2 regions of the Butyricicoccus sp. AM32-19 genome follow, and region 2 is predicted to be linked to the other one. Evidence: riboswitches for the same ligand, from Rfam matches in the RefSeq annotation. Region 2 holds a riboswitch; the other holds the start of a gene.
What was found. A riboswitch is a leader RNA that binds a small molecule or an ion and turns the genes downstream of it on or off. The one in region 2 is predicted to bind cyclic di-GMP.
Positions count from the first base shown of each region.

Region 1 (9,300 bases), on a different contig from region 2:
AAAGCATCAGGATGAAGCAGGTCAGCGCGGCGGGTTTTACATACTTCCACGGGGTCAGGTCAACAGCCTTGGAATCCTCGAGGATGAAGTCGGTAGCACGGGGCTTGAACTTGCCGATGAGCAGCATCAGTGCCAGGTCTACCGGGAACAGTACCGAAAGAACATACAGGTAATGCACATTCAGCGGCAGGAACTTGGAGATCGAGTACAGGATGACGTGTACGACCAGCGTAATTTTCGGTGCGCAGGCCGGAACGCGTTTGGTGTAGAAGCCTACCAGCACGATCGCGAGGATCGGCATGGAGTAGAAGCCGAAGCACTCCTGCAGGAAGTCATACAGACCGGACGGTGCATTGCTGACGAACGGCGCTACGCAGATGGATACGATCGCAAGACCGGTACCAACACGCTTGCCTACTCTTACCAGATGAGAGTCGCTTGCGGTCTGGTTGAACAGCGGACGGTGGAAGTCCAGCGTGTAAAGCGTTACACAGCTGTTCAGTGCCGAGTTAAAGGACGACAGGATCGCACCGAACAGAACCGCTGCGATGATGCCGAGCAGCCAGTTCGGAACAACCGTGGTGATCAGAGACGGGTATGCCAGGTCGCTGTTTGCCAGGCCGTCTCCGAAGAAGCGGTAAGCCAGCAGACCGCAGATGGTGATGAAGAACGGGTCCAGCAGCTTGAGGAATGCGGTGAATACAGCACCTCTCTGTGCCTGTGCCAGATTCTTGGCAGCCAGCGTGCGCTGGATGATGGACTGGTTGGTGCACCAGTAGAACAGGTTGTTGAACAGCATGCCGAGGAACAGAACCGGCCACGGAATCATCGGAGGCAGAGCGTTCGCCGGATTGACCGCGTTGAACTTTTCCGCCGGAACATTGGTGATGAAGTCCTGAATGCCGGCAAGGAAGCTGCCGTTGCCGAGGATGCAGATGGACAGGATCGGGATCAGCAGACCGCCGATCAGCAGACCCACGCCGTTTACGGTGTCGGATACCGCAACTGCCTTCAGGCCGCCGAAGATTGCGTAGATGGAACCGATAACGCCGATTGCAACACACAGGATCGCAATACTCTGATAAGTGGTGATGCCGAACAGCTGATCCAGATGGAAAATCTGGTTGAAGGCCAGCGCACCGGAGTACAGTACGGTCGGCAGGTAAGTAAGCATGTAGCCGAGCAGGAACAGGAACGAGATGATCTGCTTGGTGGTGCGGTCAAATCGAACCTCCAGAAATTCCGGAATGGTGGTGATGCCGGCTTTCAGATACTTCGGCAGGAAGATCAGTGCCAGCGCCAGCAGCGCGATACTTGCGTTTACCGACCAGCTCATGGCGCCCATGTTGGTTGAGTAGCTTTGTCCGGCCTGTCCGACCAACTGTTCGGTGGACAGGTTGGTCATTTCCAGTGAACCGGCGATGACCAGGCCGGTCAGTCCGCGTCCTGCAAGGAAGTAGCCTTCCTTGGTGGACAGGTTCTCCTCCTTGGTCTTGTACCATGAGATCAAGGCCACCAGACCGGTGAAGGCGATGAATGTTAAAATGATAATCAAATGTTTCAACCCCTCTTCTGAACAAGAAAATCCTATTATATTGTAGAATTTCCTATTCTTGTTTTTTCTTTTCCCTTTGTCTTTTTAACTCAAAAGAAACTATTTTTTGCGTTTTTGTTCGTTTCCCTTTCGTTGTACCTATCATATATCAAATTCTCACATTCATCACTACACAGGATAATAATAAAATATCAAAATTTTATACTTTTTATCAGTATCATTTTTTGATATAATTGTATAAGAAAAGCGAATGACTGCATTTCCATGCCATGATATGGTACAAAAAAGGAGTTGACACCAATTATGCTTAATGATATGGGTATTCTGGCAGATTCTGTCCGCTATTACCACGATGCAGATGCCTTCACCGCGACTAACCTGTACCATGTTCCGCACGCAGGCAGCTACCATTGCGACGAAACATACGGTATGCAGCGTAATTATCTGGATATCTGCCAGATGCTTATTGTAGATGAAGGCGAACTGTCGGTCACCTACCGCGGTGAAACACGCACCGCCGGTCCCGGCAGCCTGATCCTGCTTGACTGCAGAGAACCGCACAGCTATCACGCCCTCACACCGATTCGCATGCGCTGGTTCCACTTTGCAGGCAACGGCAGCACGGCCTATACACATCTTATCCTCAATACGCACGGGTTCATCCTGCCCACCGGAAGCAATGCCGAGATTGAGGAATGTGTCCGCCGCATCATGGTCTCGGTGCACCAGAACCAGCCCAATCCTCATATTATTTCCCTGACGATCAACAAGCTGCTCGTTCTGCTCGTGCTCGTGCTCGGGGAAAAGAAAAAAAGCGATCTCGAGATCGCCATTCAGGACTCAGCCGACTATATGACGTACAATTTTGCGGACAAATCGCTCTCCATCGAACACCTGTCCCAGCGTGCTGCGCTCAGCACCTGCTACTATATGCGTAAGTTTAAGGAATACCAGTCAGCAACACCGCATCAGTTTTTGCAGACTGTGCGTCTGAGCGCCGCAAAGCAGCAGCTGCTCACCACCTCGCAGAGTATTGAGACCATCGCAGATAACTGCGGTTTCTCCAGTGCTTCGCACTTTATTATGGCCTTCCGCAAGAGCACCGGCATTACCCCACATCAGTACCGCACCCAGTGGAAATAAAAAGCACACTCTCCGTACTGCGTCCACCGGATGAAACTATCGCGTGTACAGACAGGCAAGCGCAGCGCAGCTGTGCTATCCGAACGGTGATATTCATCAGATTGCTGCACGAAATATCGTTTTTATGACGCGAATTGTATAGCAGACCAATCGCGTACTTATACAAATTATGGTATAACCATCAAAAATCAGGTACATACACGGTGCCTGAGAGATAGGCAAACCCAGCGAAAGATGGGGACGCAAAGCCGGAAGAGTCTAAGGCGGCGAACGCCGCAATGACAGCCGGTTGTAAGCATCAGCGAAGACGCTGTTAACCTCTTCTGCGCTTTATTAGGCAGAAGGAGGTGTACGCCGTCAAAAGAATATGGCAAGCTGATTCGCGGTGCAATACACTGCTCGCAGAGCAAGTAAAACTCTGCCCTTTTGTGCTGTTCCAACAAAGATATAAAAACGCTTTCAAGTCATGAGTAGCCATGTCTTGAAAGCGTTTTTTATTTAAATTTGAAGCCGTTAAGACAGATAAAATGAGGAGGGAAAGTTATGAAAAAATGATTGTTATCGACAATAGTATCATTGTGTTTGTTTCTGACAATGGCGCCGACTGTGGCGTTTGCGGCGGTCGCAGAACTCGAACGCGAGTACATCCTCCAGCGCCAGCGCGAGGGTATCGCCATTGCCAAGACAAAGAGCCAGTACACCGGACGCAAGCCGATACCGCTGTCGGACAACTACGAGCGGGTTGTTTCCCGATGGCGTGCCGGAGAGATTACCGCAATCGAGGCTATGTGGCAGACTAGACTTAAACCTAACACCGAGTTCATGGAAAACGGTCTGGAGGCCGAGCTGGACGATCAGCTGGGCTACAACCGGTATGACTACAAGAACAAGGACACGGATAACGGCCGGAATGGGCACAGCAGCAAAACCCTGCGCACCAGTTTTGGCGATGTAGAGGTATCTGTGCCGCGGGATCGCAAGAGCGAATTTGACCCCAAGGTGCTGAGGAAAAATCAGACCAGCATCAGCCAGGACATCGAGGATATTTTCATTGCCTGTACGGATAATTTGACCGGTTTTTCTGCGGCGATCGAGGCGGTCTATCCCAAGACGGAAATCCAGAACTGCATCATCCATCAGCTTCGAAATTCCAGCAAATATGTCTCCTACAAGGATTTGAAGGCACTTATGGCTGACTTGAAAGCAGTCTACGCAGCGGTAGATGAACCGGCTGCTTTGGACGCGTTAGACACGTTCGCAGAACACTGGGACAAGAAATACCCCAAAATTTCTCAGTCGTGGAGGGATAACTGGGCAAATCTCAGTACCTATTTCAAGTTTCCTCAAGAACTTCGGCGGCTGATCTATACGACCAACACGATTGAAGGCTTTAACCATCAGCTCAGGAAGGTAACCAAGTCGAAATCCGTGTTTCCGACCGATGACAGTCTTTTCAAAATGCTGCAGCATGAGCCGAAAACCTGTAAACGCTGCACAGTATGCGCTCAGAAACGGAGGAACAGCAAATGATTACGAATGAGTACGGCATCCACACCTTTTCACTAAAATTACAATGCAAATATTCCGAAATCCAGAATATTATCGAACAAAACGAGTGCATTTGTACCGGCAAAGGGAAATTAGGACTTTCGTCGTATTACCAGATGCCGCAGTTCAAGTCCATCGACGTTGAAATTCACTTAGGGCAATCCATCTCGCATCCGTGCTGGCTGATACTGATTGTCAACCCGTCTTCTCTGCTCGCCAGTACCTATGAACCGACTGCATTATTTCAAGCTGACGAAAAGTCTGTACAGCAGATAAAGCACCGTCTGCGAAATATCCTTGATAAAATCGGCATTGACCGGCGGCTCAAAGGGTTTAAGCTGTCGAGGTGTGATTTGACCTGCAATCTGTATTATGACCGCAAGGCGGATGTTCAAGATCGTTTGGATATTTTCAAGAAATCCTTTCCTATCCTCCACTACAGTGCGGTTAAGTTCGGCCAATATTCAAATTCCAATGAAAGATTCAAAGGCGCCAATAAGCATTCATCGAGTTAACGTACTGGAAATGGTTCGGATAAAGGCTTGTTTCAGGGTGCTTGAGTCTGCTTAGACAGCATGATTTGACGTTTGATCGCCAACATTAGAATAAGCATACATGAATTAAAGTGAAATGCGTTTTCACCTATGTTGATGGAGGTTTTCTATGCCGAACGATGAAATCCTGACCGTAAAAGAAACCGCAACCCTGCTCAAGACCACGCGCCAGCAGGTGCGCAAGATGATCGCAAATGAAGAACTCCCGGCCGTAAAGGTTGGCCGGGAGTGGAGGGTGCTGAGGGCGGGGATTATGGAGTTTTTTTGAGGTGAATTTGTAAACATACCTATTGGGTCATGTAGCCGTATATTTTCCGCATCAACACATCCAGATAAGGTTTTCTTTCGCGCTGTAGAATATAATTTGATCCTGTGGAAGATGAAGAGTTTGGCTGATATATTTTCGCTGATGTTCCCGATTGGCAATCTGAGCTGCCGTCAGAGATGTGCTATATCGCGAGATTGGCGCTGCTTTATCGGCGCAGTTAATCGCAATAATCAAACGGGAACATGATACAAGGACAGCATTGACTGAAACAATGCTAGATCGTTAGCATAATCTCTTTGATCCGAGCACAGCACATATACGATACAGATGCAATGATGCAATATATCTTTCAAGCATCAAATTCCACACACAGGATCAAAAATGATCAATCAATGCGAAATGGCAGGAGCACTTCATTCATGCGTTCAATATTCTGTACGACGCTGTCCTTGCGGCGGATAGCGAGGCTGACATAAAGCGTGTCGATGAGGGAGAACTGCGCCACGCGCGGCGACACGAAAAGCTGCTCGGGCGAATACAGCTCAAGGCAGATGTCGCTGACCTCTTTGAGCGGCGTATCCGGATAGCCGGTGATGCCGATGGTCGGCGCGCCGCACTCCTTCGCGGTACGCACGGCCGACACGATTTCGCGCGTCTTGCCGGTATGCGAGATGGCGATGACCGCCGTATCCGGGCCGCATTGGCTCGCCTGAATCTGCATCAGGTGCGAATCGGTCAGCGAAACCGCGCGGATGCCGATGCGCATGAGGCGGATGTAGAAGTCCTCCGCGATGGTGCCGGACGCGCCGACGCCGAGGATGAGGATATTCTCCGCCCGGTTGAGCACCCCCACCGCCTGCTCGATTTTCTCGAAATCAAGCAGCTGGAGCGCCCGCTCGAGCGTGTCGATATTCCGGCTGAACACATTCTCCGAAATGGTCGAAATACTATCGGTTTCGGACAGATCTTCAAAAATCGTGCGCACCGACTTAGGAGAATATTTCGCCAGCAGCAGCTTTACCTCGCTGAAGCCCGCGCAGCCGACGATCTTGCAGAATCGAATAATACTCGACTCCGCGATATCAAGCTCGGCCGCCATCTGCTGAATGCTGATCGAGGTAATATGTACCGGATCGGCTAAGATATAGTCCGCAATCCGCTTTCCAACCTTGGATAAAGTCGAATACTGCGACTGAATTGCGGCATAAACGTTCTTGTCCATGCAATCACCCTGCACTTCCGCATCATATAGTAATTTCATTGTATCACAAAACATCGACCTTGTGAAGAATGCACAAAATTGAATATTGTTCTTTTTACAATATGATTTATTGAATTTTATTCCGCTCAGTGCTATACTTGTAGATGTTCGGTGGAACGGACTTCCACTGAAAGGGTATAGCGAGAGACGAGTCCGGACAACGTCTCAAAGGCAGACCCACTCCCGATGCGCCCGGCGCACGGACGGTCTGTATCGCTGCAACTGGTAAAAGAAAAATAAAAAAGGACTGAGCAAAACCATGGGCAAATCCAGCAACCCGACTTTCGCGGGTGATAAGGAATTTGAGAAGATCCATCTCAAGGAAAAGTTCTCCTACGGCCTCGGCGATGTTGCCTGCAACGTTGTCTACGCCCTGACCACCTCGCTGCTGATTTACTTCTACACCAACGTAGTCGGTATCTCGGCGGCTATGATCGGTACCATCATGCTGTTCTCCCGTTTCTTCGATGGTATTTCCGACGTACTTATCGGTCATCTGGTTGACCGCACGCATTCCAAGCACGGCAAATCCCGTGCATGGATTCTCTGGATGATGATTCCGTACGGCATCGCAGCCATCCTGCTGTTCACCGTTCCGCCCGCAACCCCGATCGTCAAGGGCATCTACGTTTTCATCACCTATAACTTCTGCACCACCGTTGTCTACACCGCACTCAACCTTCCGTATGCAACGCTAGCTACCCTGATGACCCGCGATACCGACCAGCGCGCCGTTGTCAACCTGTTCCGTACCGGTATGTCCGCCCTCGGCAACATGGTCATCACCGCCATTACCTTCCCGCTGGTTACCCGTCTGGGTGACACCCAGCAGGCATGGATCGAGGTTTCCATCCTCTACGCCATCGTTTCCATCATCATGCTGTTCATCTGCTTCAAGAACTGCCACGAGCGCGTCAAGGAAGAGACCAAGACCAAGGACGGCAAGAACGTTCCGCTCTGGATGGGCATCAAGCTCTGCGTCACCAACAAGTACTTCATCATGTTCTTCATGCTCGCTGTGTTCCTGTCCTTCTATGAGGCAGTTACCGGCACCTGCAACGCATACTACGCACAGTACATTCTCGGCAACCGCGACCTGCTCGGCGCACTCGCATCCTTCGAATCCATTCCGCAGATCGTCACCGTTCTTGTTCTGTCTCCGTTCATCGCAAAGTTCGGCAAGCGCAACGTAGCGCTGATCGGTGCGATCGTCGCCGTTATCGGCACGGTCTCCCTGTTCATCAACCCGAGCGCCCTCAATCTTGCACTGTTTGCCTGCGTCATGCGCGGCATCGGCAAGGGCTGCTTCCGCGGCGTAAAATACTCCATGCTGGCTGACGTTATCGAGTACGGCGCATGGAAGAGCGGCATCCGTGTACAGGGCCTGATGGTATCTGCTACCACCGCCGGCCAGAAGTTCGGCTCCGGCATGACGAGCGCGATCTTCGGCGCCCTGATGAGCCTTGTAGGCTTCGCCGGCACCGCAACCATCAATGCCGCACAGTCTCAGATGCTCATCGCCATCTACATCATTGGCAACATCATCGCTTGGGGCGGCATCGGCGTTCTGCTGATCTTCTACAAGCTCGATAAGATCTATCCGCGCATTATCACCGAGATGAAGCAGCGCGAAGCTGCCGAAGCAGCAAAGACGACCGCAAACGCCTGATTTTCCCCCGCACTCCCTCATTTTTACGCATCATCTTTTTCTTCCCTTATATGGAACAGCCGGCGGAGTCAAGCATTCCTGCCGGCTGCCCCCATATTCTACCGCAAATAAAATTCTGTAAATATCCACCATTTATATGAAAGGCGTGTAACAAATGGAAACCCTGTCCTACGAAAAACGCATCGAACTCGGTAATCTCGTCCCGGCGCTCGGCCAGTTCAAGGTCATGGAAAAAATCCCGCAGTATCAGCAGTGCGAGGTGCACAACCTCGTGGATGCGCCCGCCGAGGTGCCCGAAACGCTGCGCCACGTTGTATTCAACATCGAGCGCGGCCAGACGCTTCACGAAACCATCGACTTTCTCAATATGTGCCCCGACCTCAAAAACATGGACATCATCTACGCCAACGAGCTGGATGACGGCGCGGTCCGCTCGGGCAACTGCAACGTTGCCTACGAAATCGCGAAATCCATCGGCATGAATTACGCCTACGGTCTGGAGTTTATCGAGCTGGTAAATCCCGAGGACAACAAGGGCTTCCACGGCAACGCCCTGTTCTCCCGCTGGCCCATCCGCTGGGCGAAGGTCGTCCATATGCCCGAGCAGTACAACTGGTACTATGACCGTCAGAAGCGTATCGGTGCGCGCGTTGCCATCGTCTGCTCGCTCGACATCGGCGGACGCGAGGTCGGCGCGGTCAGCGTTCATCTGGAGAACCGCGCGGACAGCGAGGGCCGCGAAGCGCAGATGGCAGTCGTATATGATGAGATCAAGCGTTCGTTCGCGCCGGACACACCGGTCATGATCGGCGGCGATCTGAACACCAATACGTTCGACGGCAACGACATTCCGGGCTTCACCGCGCTGTTCAACGACCCGGAGCGTCTCTCCAAGCATATGGAGCACGTTGAGCAGTACGAGCGCGTTCTGCCGCAGGCGGAGGAAAACGGCTTCTCCTACCGCGAGTTCAGCAGCATCGAGGGCACGCGCCGCAAGCCGATGCCGGGCGGCAAGAGCATGCTGCTCAAGCTGGACTGGCTGATGGCGCGCGGCATGGAATGCGTCGATCACGGCACGATTTCGACCGAAACGAAGGACTGCACCTGGGCCGAGCCGGGCAGCGCGCTGGCGAAGTTCACAGGTCCCGAGCTGTCCGACCATAACGCCTGCTGGGCAGACTGTCGATTCGCAAAGTAAATACTGAAATCTATTGTAGAAAGCTGCACACGCTGCATACATATTGGCAGCGTGTGCACTTTTTATCGAGTGAGGAGAACCTACATCAAATGAGTGGAATGATA
Region 1 is NZ_QUIX01000014.1:64,839-74,138, reverse strand. Features, by position in the region: gene DW806_RS11465 (solute:sodium symporter family transporter) at 1-1,555, opposite strand, end outside; gene DW806_RS11460 (helix-turn-helix domain-containing protein) at 1,859-2,698, shown strand; cyclic di-GMP riboswitch class I at 2,906-2,995, shown strand; partial or broken gene DW806_RS16115 (transposase) at 3,485-3,703, shown strand; gene DW806_RS16110 (IS256 family transposase) at 3,698-4,228, shown strand; gene DW806_RS11450 (hypothetical protein) at 4,225-4,761, shown strand; gene DW806_RS11445 (helix-turn-helix domain-containing protein) at 4,910-5,068, shown strand; gene DW806_RS11440 (MurR/RpiR family transcriptional regulator) at 5,454-6,290, opposite strand; gene DW806_RS11435 (MFS transporter) at 6,589-7,998, shown strand; gene DW806_RS11430 (endonuclease/exonuclease/phosphatase family protein) at 8,153-9,196, shown strand; gene DW806_RS11425 (MgtC/SapB family protein) at 9,286-9,300, shown strand, end outside.
Region 1: another riboswitch for cyclic di-GMP. It lies ahead of DW806_RS16115 (transposase); the one in region 2 lies ahead of DW806_RS04095 (transglutaminase-like domain-containing protein).

Region 2 (9,300 bases):
ACCTCCAAATAAAATACCCCCTTTACAGCGCGCATAGCTCTGCAAGGGGGTATAAAGCACCTTTGGCAGCCGGCTGCCATGCGGAAGAAAGTCTTCCGTTTAGGCCCATTTAGCTTTGCGACACCGGTTTTCACCGGCTGTGCCTTTGTCTGTACCTGTACCCCTTTACGGAAGTCATGCACAGAATTTTACGATCTTTTCTGTCGGCAGACACGCCGGACTGCATACACAGCCCTTTGCCTGCGCAGGACAGAAATCCTCCGGATCCTCTTCTTTAGTATACCATAAATGCCCGCGAACAACAAGCAAATACTGTAAAAACGAAGAAGAGTTTCAATCCGGAATCGTTTTTTATGCAAGAAATCGCCGCTGATTGGGCATAAACATATCCCATCAGGACCATTTGCATACAAAATGAAATGAAAAAGTGTTAAGCCGCAGCTACTGCAAGCGCATCGCTAGTGCTGGTGTAGGTCAGCGGAGATACACAGTCATGCAGGGTTTTTGCGTTCTTCACGCTGCGGGTAACCGCGTAGGTCAGGTCAATCTGATACCACTTGCCATTCAGGTTTACCTTGTTCCAAGCGTGGTAGCTAGAGCCGGCGTAACCCTTGGTCAGTGCACACGGGATGCCCTGGCTGCGGCACATTGCTGCAAACAGCGAGGAAAAATCGTAGCAGATACCGGTGGTGCCCTTCAGGGTAGCGGCGGTATCCGGGATGTACTTGGTGATCGTGCCGCTGGTGATCTCATTCGCCAGCTTGTTATCATAAGTATAACGGCTTGCCATATAGTTGTAGATGGCGATAACCTTAGCCTCATCGGTCTTGGCGTTCCTGCAGAGCTCAGCAGCCTTAGCGGATACCGTATCACCCTTGGAGAACTGAACCTCGGAAGTGGAGACCAGATACGGAGTGTAGCTGTCCTTAACGGTTACGTTCATGGACTTGGACTCGACCTGCTGATAGGACGTACCAGAAACGTTGCGGTACAGCGTTACGGTGTACTTGCCGTTGCCCTTATCGAGAGAGAAGGAAGCATCCTTGCCGCTCGGGCAATCATAGAATACAGTCTTGCCGCCGTTGTACTGAATACCAACCTTGAGCCTTGCACTCGAGGAGTAGTTTACGGTAACATAACCGTGAGTGGAATTACTCATATCCACAACATCATTTACTGCTGCTGCGGTAACGCCCATCGAGAGGGCAGCTGCTGCAAAAACTGCGCATGCAATACGAAAAAGCCGCTTCATATCCGGCGATCTCCTTTCGGTAACTGGCTGCCAGCCCTCTCGATGAGGGGTAAGGCCCTATAGCTTTGCGTCGCCACCTTTCGGTGGGTTTGCCATTATCGTTTGAGATGCGGTCAAAGCGACTGCATCATCTTCTTTTATCCACACTATAGCGCATCTGTCGTGTTTTGTCAACAGGGTTTTACAAAAAAAGAAAAATTATGACACATTGCCGCAGAGTTACCGAAACTATGACATTTTTCCGTCTCTTTCGCTCATATTGCAGCGGTTTGTCCGGGAATGCAGCTCGCTCCAAAGCGTGAGATGGCGGCAAAAAATCGGTAAACAGACGGCGGCAGGGGGATTCCCCTGCCGCCGCTTTCTATCGGTTGATTTGCTTATTTTCTGCCGTACAGTCTGTACAGGAACGTGACAATCTGTGCACGAGTGCAGGTCTCATCCGGACCAAACAGCGTGCTGCTGATGCCCTTGGTAATGCCCTGCTCGGTTGCCCACTTGACCGCATCGGCGTAGTAGGCGCTGTCGGTCACATCGGTAAATGCCGATGCACCGACCGAAGCCGTCGCCTTGGCCGCACGATACAGGAAGGTAACGCCGTGAGCACGGGTGCAGATGTCATCCGGGCTGAACGTAGCAGCTGTAGTGCCTACCGTGATGCCATTCTCGACTGCCCACGCGACTGCCTTAGCGTAATACTTGTCAGAAGGCACATCGTTAAAGCTGCTCAATGCACTCGGTTCAGGCGAGCCCGCCGTACGCCACAGGAAGGTTACAATCTGCGCTCTGGTGCAGGCAGCGTTTGGAGCGAACAGCGTGTCGCTCATGCCGCCGGTAATGCCCTTCTGCGCCGCCCAGAGGACTGCGTCATAGTAATAATCCTCCGCGTGCACATCGGTGAAGAAGTTGAGCATGGTGTTGTCGTCCATAAAGACTGCCTTCACCGTGACCTTGCCCGCAGGCATGACGAAGGTGTACTTGCCGCTGCCCTTGTCGGTCAGCGCAAGCGCCTTGCCGTCCTTGTCCAGCACGGTCAGGCTTTCGAGGACGTAGCCCTTGTCGGGGGTTGCCGTGATGGTCACAGTGTCGCCCTTGGATGCGGATTTGGGAGATACGGTGACAGTGCCGTGCTTTACATCATCTACAGATACCGAATAGCTGGGTGCTGAGAAGCCGCCGCCTCCGCCGCCACCACCGCCGCCGGACGAGCCGCCGCCGGAGGTAGAGTCTGTGATGCGAATGATAATCTTCTTTTCCACGATCACATTGGTGTCTGCGTTGACCGCAGCACAGATCAGGGTCATCGTGCCATCCTGATCACCAAAGCTGAGTGTATTTCCGCTGATAACGGCATGCGTATCATTCTTTTCCAGCGTCCATCGTACAGAAGCCGGATAGGCCGCCAGCTCTTCCGGAGTAAAGGCCTTGCCGAACTGATCGAGCGTCGTTGCCTTAACTGCAGACAGATCCAGCGTCGTGTTTTTCCGAACGGACGACGGAATTCCGTCTGCGGTGATTGCAGTCAGCCGTCTCGGGGCATTGACCGTCAGCGTAATGTGGTTACTCTCGATGTCGCCGGAACGGGCATAGATCTCGGTAGAATCTTCTTTCAGTGCCTTGAGTGTTCCGTTTTCGAGTGAAACCACATCCGGCTTGGAGCTAACCCATTCAAAGCTGCCGCCGGTCATTTCTCTGCCATACTGATCGTAGCCGGCAGCGGTAAACTGATCTGCAAGAACCGCATTTTCATCCAGCCGCAGGACAAAACCGTCCTTCATGTCGGCGCGAATTGTCTTGAGGATCGGCTGCTGCTCGACCTTAACAACGACATTCTTTGCAGTCTTGCCGGCAGAGGCAGAGGAGGCTTCCAGAATCACATCCGCATAGGAGGCATCCGGGACACTGCCAACCGCAACGAGCAGTTTTCCGTTTTCAATCGTGGCATTGGTCTGATTGGTGTCTGCCAGCGTCCACTCGATGTCCGACGGAATTCCACAGGGATTGCCGTGCTGATCGCGCGCCAGCAGCGGAATGCGGGACAGATCATACTCTGCGCCCTCTACTGCGGCGGGAGCGCCGTCATTATAATACAGCTCATTCAGATACGGCTTTGCCGTCACCTGTACGGGCAGCGGCTGTGCCGTCCGATAGACCTTTTCGCCCTGCTCGTCCTGTCCGACCGGATAATACAGGGTAACCGTATCCGTGCCGACTACAAGGCCGGTAATTGTGCTGCCGCTGATTGCGGCATAGCCCTTATCCGAGGCAAGCCGCCACTCGAACCGGTCATTTTGGAGCGTCATGTCCTCGCCGTACTGATCCTTGGCCTCCACATCGAGCGTGCTCAGGTCAAAGGTGTTCGCCGTATCGTCGTTATAGATCAGATCGGGAATCGTGCCGTTCACGGTCAGCGTATCGAGCTGCCGCTCGGGCAGAACCTGCAGCGGTACACGGTTGGATTCCGTGCCGTTCACTACGGCATAGATCTGATAGGTTCCCGGTGCGGTAAACCTGATGCTGCCCGTGGTTTCGTCAACCGTAATGTCATCGTTTGCTTCTGCATACCACTTGACCTTGCCGGTTACATCAAAATCGTTGCCGTCCTCGTCCTTAGCGGCCACGGTCAGACCCTTAACGTCGGCGGTGTTGCTGCCGTCGTTGAAGTAGAACGGCTCAAAGCTGCCCTCTACCGTAACCGAGGAAAGCACAACGGGCAGGATGGTCAGTTCAATCCGATCGCTGTTGAAATCATCCGTTGTTTCGATCGTATCCTTCGGCTGATAGCGCAGGAACAGCTGTGCTCCGTCATTCGGCTTGAGCGCCTTGAGAACAGGGTAGCCGTTGCGGTTTGTCGTGACCTCGGCATACTCCGAAGCGTCGTTCAAACCTTCGTCCACAACCGTCCATTCGCCGCTCAGGCGTGGATTGAAACCGTACCAGTCCACATCGTATTCATTCTTCGCCGCAACCTTGATGCTGTCCAGACGCAGGCTTTGCTGCTCGTACAGCGAGACCTGTTCGGTATCAGGCGCCAGACGATCGAGCGCATAGATCGGATACACCTTCTGCGGGGTGATGACGGTGTTCTTGGAGGTGTAGTGGAACGAACCGAAGTACGGCGCGACCGGCTGACCGGAGCGCAGCTGATCGGCGGCCGTCTTGAATGCGCCCTGATACAGGGTGTTCATATCCAGACCATCGGGGTCGTAGCCGGAGACATCCCGGTTCTGGATGCGTGCATCCAGATCCTCGATTGCACTTCTGCCGTTCCGACCGAAGGTATACTGCCTGAACTCCCGGCCCTTCCAACTGTCTATTGACCCCTTGGTTCGATGATAACCGGTAACCGAGAGGAGCATGGTCTTATACTTGATGTACACCGCGCCGGTATAGGGGATGGTCGTTTGCAGGTCGGTCACATCGACATTGATGTCAATGCCCGTATGTGCCGGCAGCGGTACGGAGATGGTATCCGTAATGGACTGCGCGTAGGACTCCTCCTTGCTGCTCTCGTAGGTCTTTTCCATGCCGTAGGAGTAGGAAAAGCTCTGCTCTACCTTGGCAGTGGGCGAAAGCGCGGCCAGCACGGGCACGCTGAATTCAACTCCTACCGTGGTCTCCTCGGTCCAGTTCTGCGAATAGGTATTGGAGACCGTGGTCGAGGTAGTGGTGCTCTTTTCATAGGTATAGCTTTTTTCGACCGTATTTTCAAAGTCGTTGCGGTTTTCCGCCGTTACCTTGTAGCTGTCCGAGCTGCCGCCCAGATTAAACCGGTAGCCCTTCTGTTCGAGCGATGCCGTTGTGTCATCCGTCTCGATAGAAGGCGTTTCAAACCGATTCGCAATACCCTGAATTTCAAAGTCGTAGAACGCCTGCACATAGTAGCCGTAGCCGGTACTTACATAAGAGTGATGGTCATCGCGTTCCTTCTCCGCTCTGGTAGAGACATAATAAACCGGGGTTTCTCCTTCCGGAAGGCTGTTCAAAACACCCGAGCCGCTCAAAATCGCACTCTGGTCAACGACGCTGCTGACAGCATCCCGCAGGCCCTTGGATGTATACTGTACCTTTGCGTAATCTGCCGCAGTCAGAGCGGTATACGGCTCATGATAGCCGTGTTCATTGTTGTCATTATAGTACGTTTTTGGCAAAACATTGTTTGCAATGCCCGCCCACTGCTCCGCAAATTCGGGGCTCTTGATCATCTCCTGCAAAATCTGCTCCTGTGTGCCCGGCAGATTGTAGGTGTCCGAGGCATCAAAGATCTCCCAGTCGTTTTCTGCCGTCACGGCTGCCCCGGCTGTTGGGGGCAGCACCCCTATACACATCACCACCGCCAGCAGGCCGCACAACCCTCGCCGTCGTATTATCTGCTTTTTACTCATGCCATTCTCCTTCTTTTCTGTTTCAGTGCTCCTGCTCGGCCATGGAAAACAGCTCGTTATGGCTCATCTCCACATCGCCGAAGCGGACAAAAATGCCGTTTGTCACCGCGCTGTTCCACACCTGCGGGTCAGAAAGTGACCGGAATCGGAATTTATCCAGATAGGGCTTCATATCCAGCAGCAGGCGGCTGCCGGAGATAAAATCGACCTGCAGAACGTGGTCGGTCAGCGGTTTGACTGACTGAATGTATTTCCGGTCCAAATGCGTACCTCCTCTCGCTTACACAAAATGAAAGGTTCACCGTACCTATAGGATACGGTGAACCTTTCAAAAAAACCATTCACAAGTTGTTAGTTTTTATCCGCAAGCAGGTCGAGCAGCAGCTTGCGCTTCGCGCGCGGCTCTCCTGCTATTTGCAGTTTGGTGTAAATTTGATTCACATACTGCCGGATACTGCCCTCGGACAGATACAGCTTTTCCGCGATCTCACGGTTGTTCAGCCGCTGTGCCATCAGCCGGACAATCTCATATTCCCGCTCGGTCAGCGCAGACAGGGCTTCCGGACGGTCAAATCCGGCCTTTCGCCGCTCTGCGGCTTCTCCCAGTTCGATGATCTGTGCAACCGTTCCGGTTTGCAGCCGCTCTGCCAGCAATGGCTTGAGATAGCGATAATTCTCCGCAAACGGGATGACAAAGCCGTCCGGTTCCGCGTCGGTCAGTGCCCGATCGAGCTGCGCCTGTGCCTCCGCGTGCTTACCCAGCATTTCATATGCCGCTGCCGTCTGGATACGGATATGCAGCGCGACCAGTGCGTAGTGCATGCCTTCGCACACAGCGAGCATCCTTTCGCTCCGGCCGACGACACGGGCGTAGTCACCCTGTGCCAGACCGACCTGATTTTCGATCATCTCGATCATCGGCTTGCCCGGTGCCAGTGTATGCACAGTTGAAAGCCTGTGCGCACGAAAAACCTCCGGAATTTTATCGGTTTTTCCAAGCAAAGCGTAATAATACGCCGCAATCGCGTTCCACAGGTTCAGCCAGGAAGCATTGTGATGCCGCAGCAGCTCCGCGTGCCGCTCGGCAAGCGTGCAGTGATACTTCATCTCCGCAAACAGCGACAGCCGCCACGCCAGAAAATCACAGCACAGCGCCATATTGGCCTGCCCGTTGTCCTGAATCCGGGCGCACGCGCTTTCGAGTTCGATATGTGCATCCGTCAAGCGTCCCTGCAGGAACGCCGCCTCGGCACGCATGATGGTCTCGGCACCCTGACCGTGATTGCCGGTGATTTTATAATAGTGCGGCATGCACTCATCCATCTCGGCAAGCTCGCTCTGCAGCTCACCCGGTGCGCGGTAAAACATCATCAGCACAGACGGCGAGCCGAAGGTCCAGCCGCCGCCGGACTGGATGCTGATCGCCTTCCGCGACATCTGCGCGCTGGCACTCCGGTGCAGGCGGCTCATGGCGCTGATATCGTTGTAGCAGAGAAAACTCATGATCAGGTCGCATTCTCCCCGCAAATCGCCTTTTTCCTGTGCGGAAAGCGCTGTATTTTCGGAAATCGCCGTCAGCAGCAGCTCCTTCAGCTCCAGCATTTTCGGGATATTGCGCCAGTTGAACATACTCCGCATAAGCACCAGAATCGCCAGCGGATGGCTTGCGAGCACCGCTGCCGGGCATTCGTCCAGTGCTGCCAGCACTGCCTTCGGGTGCAGCGAGGAAAGCAGAATGCCTGCATCCTTCTGCAGCGTGCGCAGCATCGCATCGTAATCGCCGTTTTGCCGGTACTCGATCATGGCATGCAGATACAGCCGATGATCCTCATACCAGATGCCGAGCCGCCCGCGGTAGACGGTCTGCCGCTCCTTCGGCATGGACAGGAAGGTGTGCAGCGCGCATTCCTTCATCATGTGATGAAACCGGTAGGTCACGCCGTCCGGCAGACGCTTGACAAACGCATTCTGCCCGGTCAGCGCGGCAAGCAGGTCCTCGGCATGCGCGTCTGCCATGACGAACTGCGCCATTTCGACCGTAAATTCGTCGGCAAGTCCCATCACCGCAAGGAATTCCCGCTGCTTTTCGGGCAGCGGATCAATCATCGCAGCCGTAAAGATGGATGAAATATCCGAATTCGGGTCCGGCAGCACACCGTGCTCGGAAAACATCCGCAGATTCAGATAAACCGCCGAAAACCAGCCCTCGCTGTAATACAACAGCGTATCTATCTGCTCATCGGAAAGCGCGGTTCCGCACCGCTTGGTATAGACCGCCAGCTCGGTATGGTTAAGCCGAAGCTGCGCCGTGCCGATCTGGTACACCTTTCCACCCAGCCGGACAAGCTCTGCCGCCGGCAGGAACAGGTCGCGGCTGGCTAAAATCAGATGAACATTGGGCGGCAGCCGTCCGGCCAGCGCACACAGGAATCCCGGTGCGCGCTTGTCGGTCAGCAGGTGAAAATCGTCAATAAAAATATAGCAGGACTTCTCACCGGTCAGCGCATGACACAGATCGTCGATCAGAAGTCCGCCGCTGGCTCCGTCGGTCGGACAGTCGTACTCCCGCAGAAAGGCAAAGCCTGCACGCGCAAAGGCGTCCTGCACACTTTTCCAGAAAATCGCAAGATTGCCCGAGTACACACTGATGCGCACAATGTACGGCGCTTCGGCTCTGGCACGTTCCGCGAGATACCACTCCACCGCCGTCGTTTTGCCGTAGCCCATGGGTGCAACCACGGTCGTCATGGCACAGCGCGAGATTGGCCGCAGGCTCTCCTGCAGTCGCTCGGATATGTAGATCGTGTTCAGATTCCATTTCGGTTTTGGCATGGCGCACCTCCGAATACTGTAATGTGCTCTCCTGTCCGTTATACTGTCTAAATTATACGGGATTTCAGAGCGGGTGTAAACCGTGTATGCTGTTAAGGCAGCGTGCATAAATAAGGGAGCCGCCTTCCGGCAGCTCCCCTGCAGCTGATGCTTTTATACCTTAAATATACGGTGCAGCAGCGTACCGCCAGCAGAGCATGCTGAACAGCCGTGCGTATATATGCCCTCAATTTGAGCGTCAAGCCGCTTTTCCAACCGGCAGTGTTACCAGAATAGTCGTTCCCGTATCCGCGCTCTGTTCAACGCGCACTGTGCCGCCATGCAGGCGGACAATCTCCTGCACGAGCGCCAGTCCCAGTCCCACGCCGCCCATTGCGCGGCTGCGCGACTTATCCACGCGGAAAAACGGCTGAAAGATGCTGTCCCGGTACTCCTCGGCAATGCCCGGACCGGTATCCCGCACGCGGATTGCCGCCTGACCTCCTTCCCGCTCGACAGACACTTCCACCGAGCCGCCCGTGCGGTTATACTTGATCGCGTTCTCTGTCAAATTGAACAGCAGCCGGTACAGCAGCACATCACTGCCGACAAGCTGCACGTTTTCGCCTGCCTGCGTCAGTGTAATACCGTTTTTCTGTGCCAGCGGTGTCAGATCGACCAGCACCTCCTCGACCATCGGTGCAAGGTCGATACGGTCGGTGCGCGGCACCGATCGCAGGTCGCTCATCTCAAGCAGGGTGCGCACAAGCGCACTCAGGCGCTCGACCTGCTCCTGCTGAAAATGCAGCAATTTCGCGGTTTCTTCGCTCATCTGCCGATGTTCCGCCGCAAAGA
Region 2 is NZ_QUIX01000003.1:65,887-75,186, forward strand. Features, by position in the region: cyclic di-GMP riboswitch class I at 62-154, opposite strand; gene DW806_RS04095 (transglutaminase-like domain-containing protein) at 431-1,252, opposite strand; cyclic di-GMP riboswitch class I at 1,268-1,356, opposite strand; gene DW806_RS04100 (S-layer homology domain-containing protein) at 1,630-5,634, opposite strand; gene DW806_RS04105 (DUF2442 domain-containing protein) at 5,657-5,896, opposite strand; gene DW806_RS04110 (helix-turn-helix transcriptional regulator) at 5,986-8,466, opposite strand; gene DW806_RS04115 (sensor histidine kinase) at 8,705-9,300, opposite strand, start outside.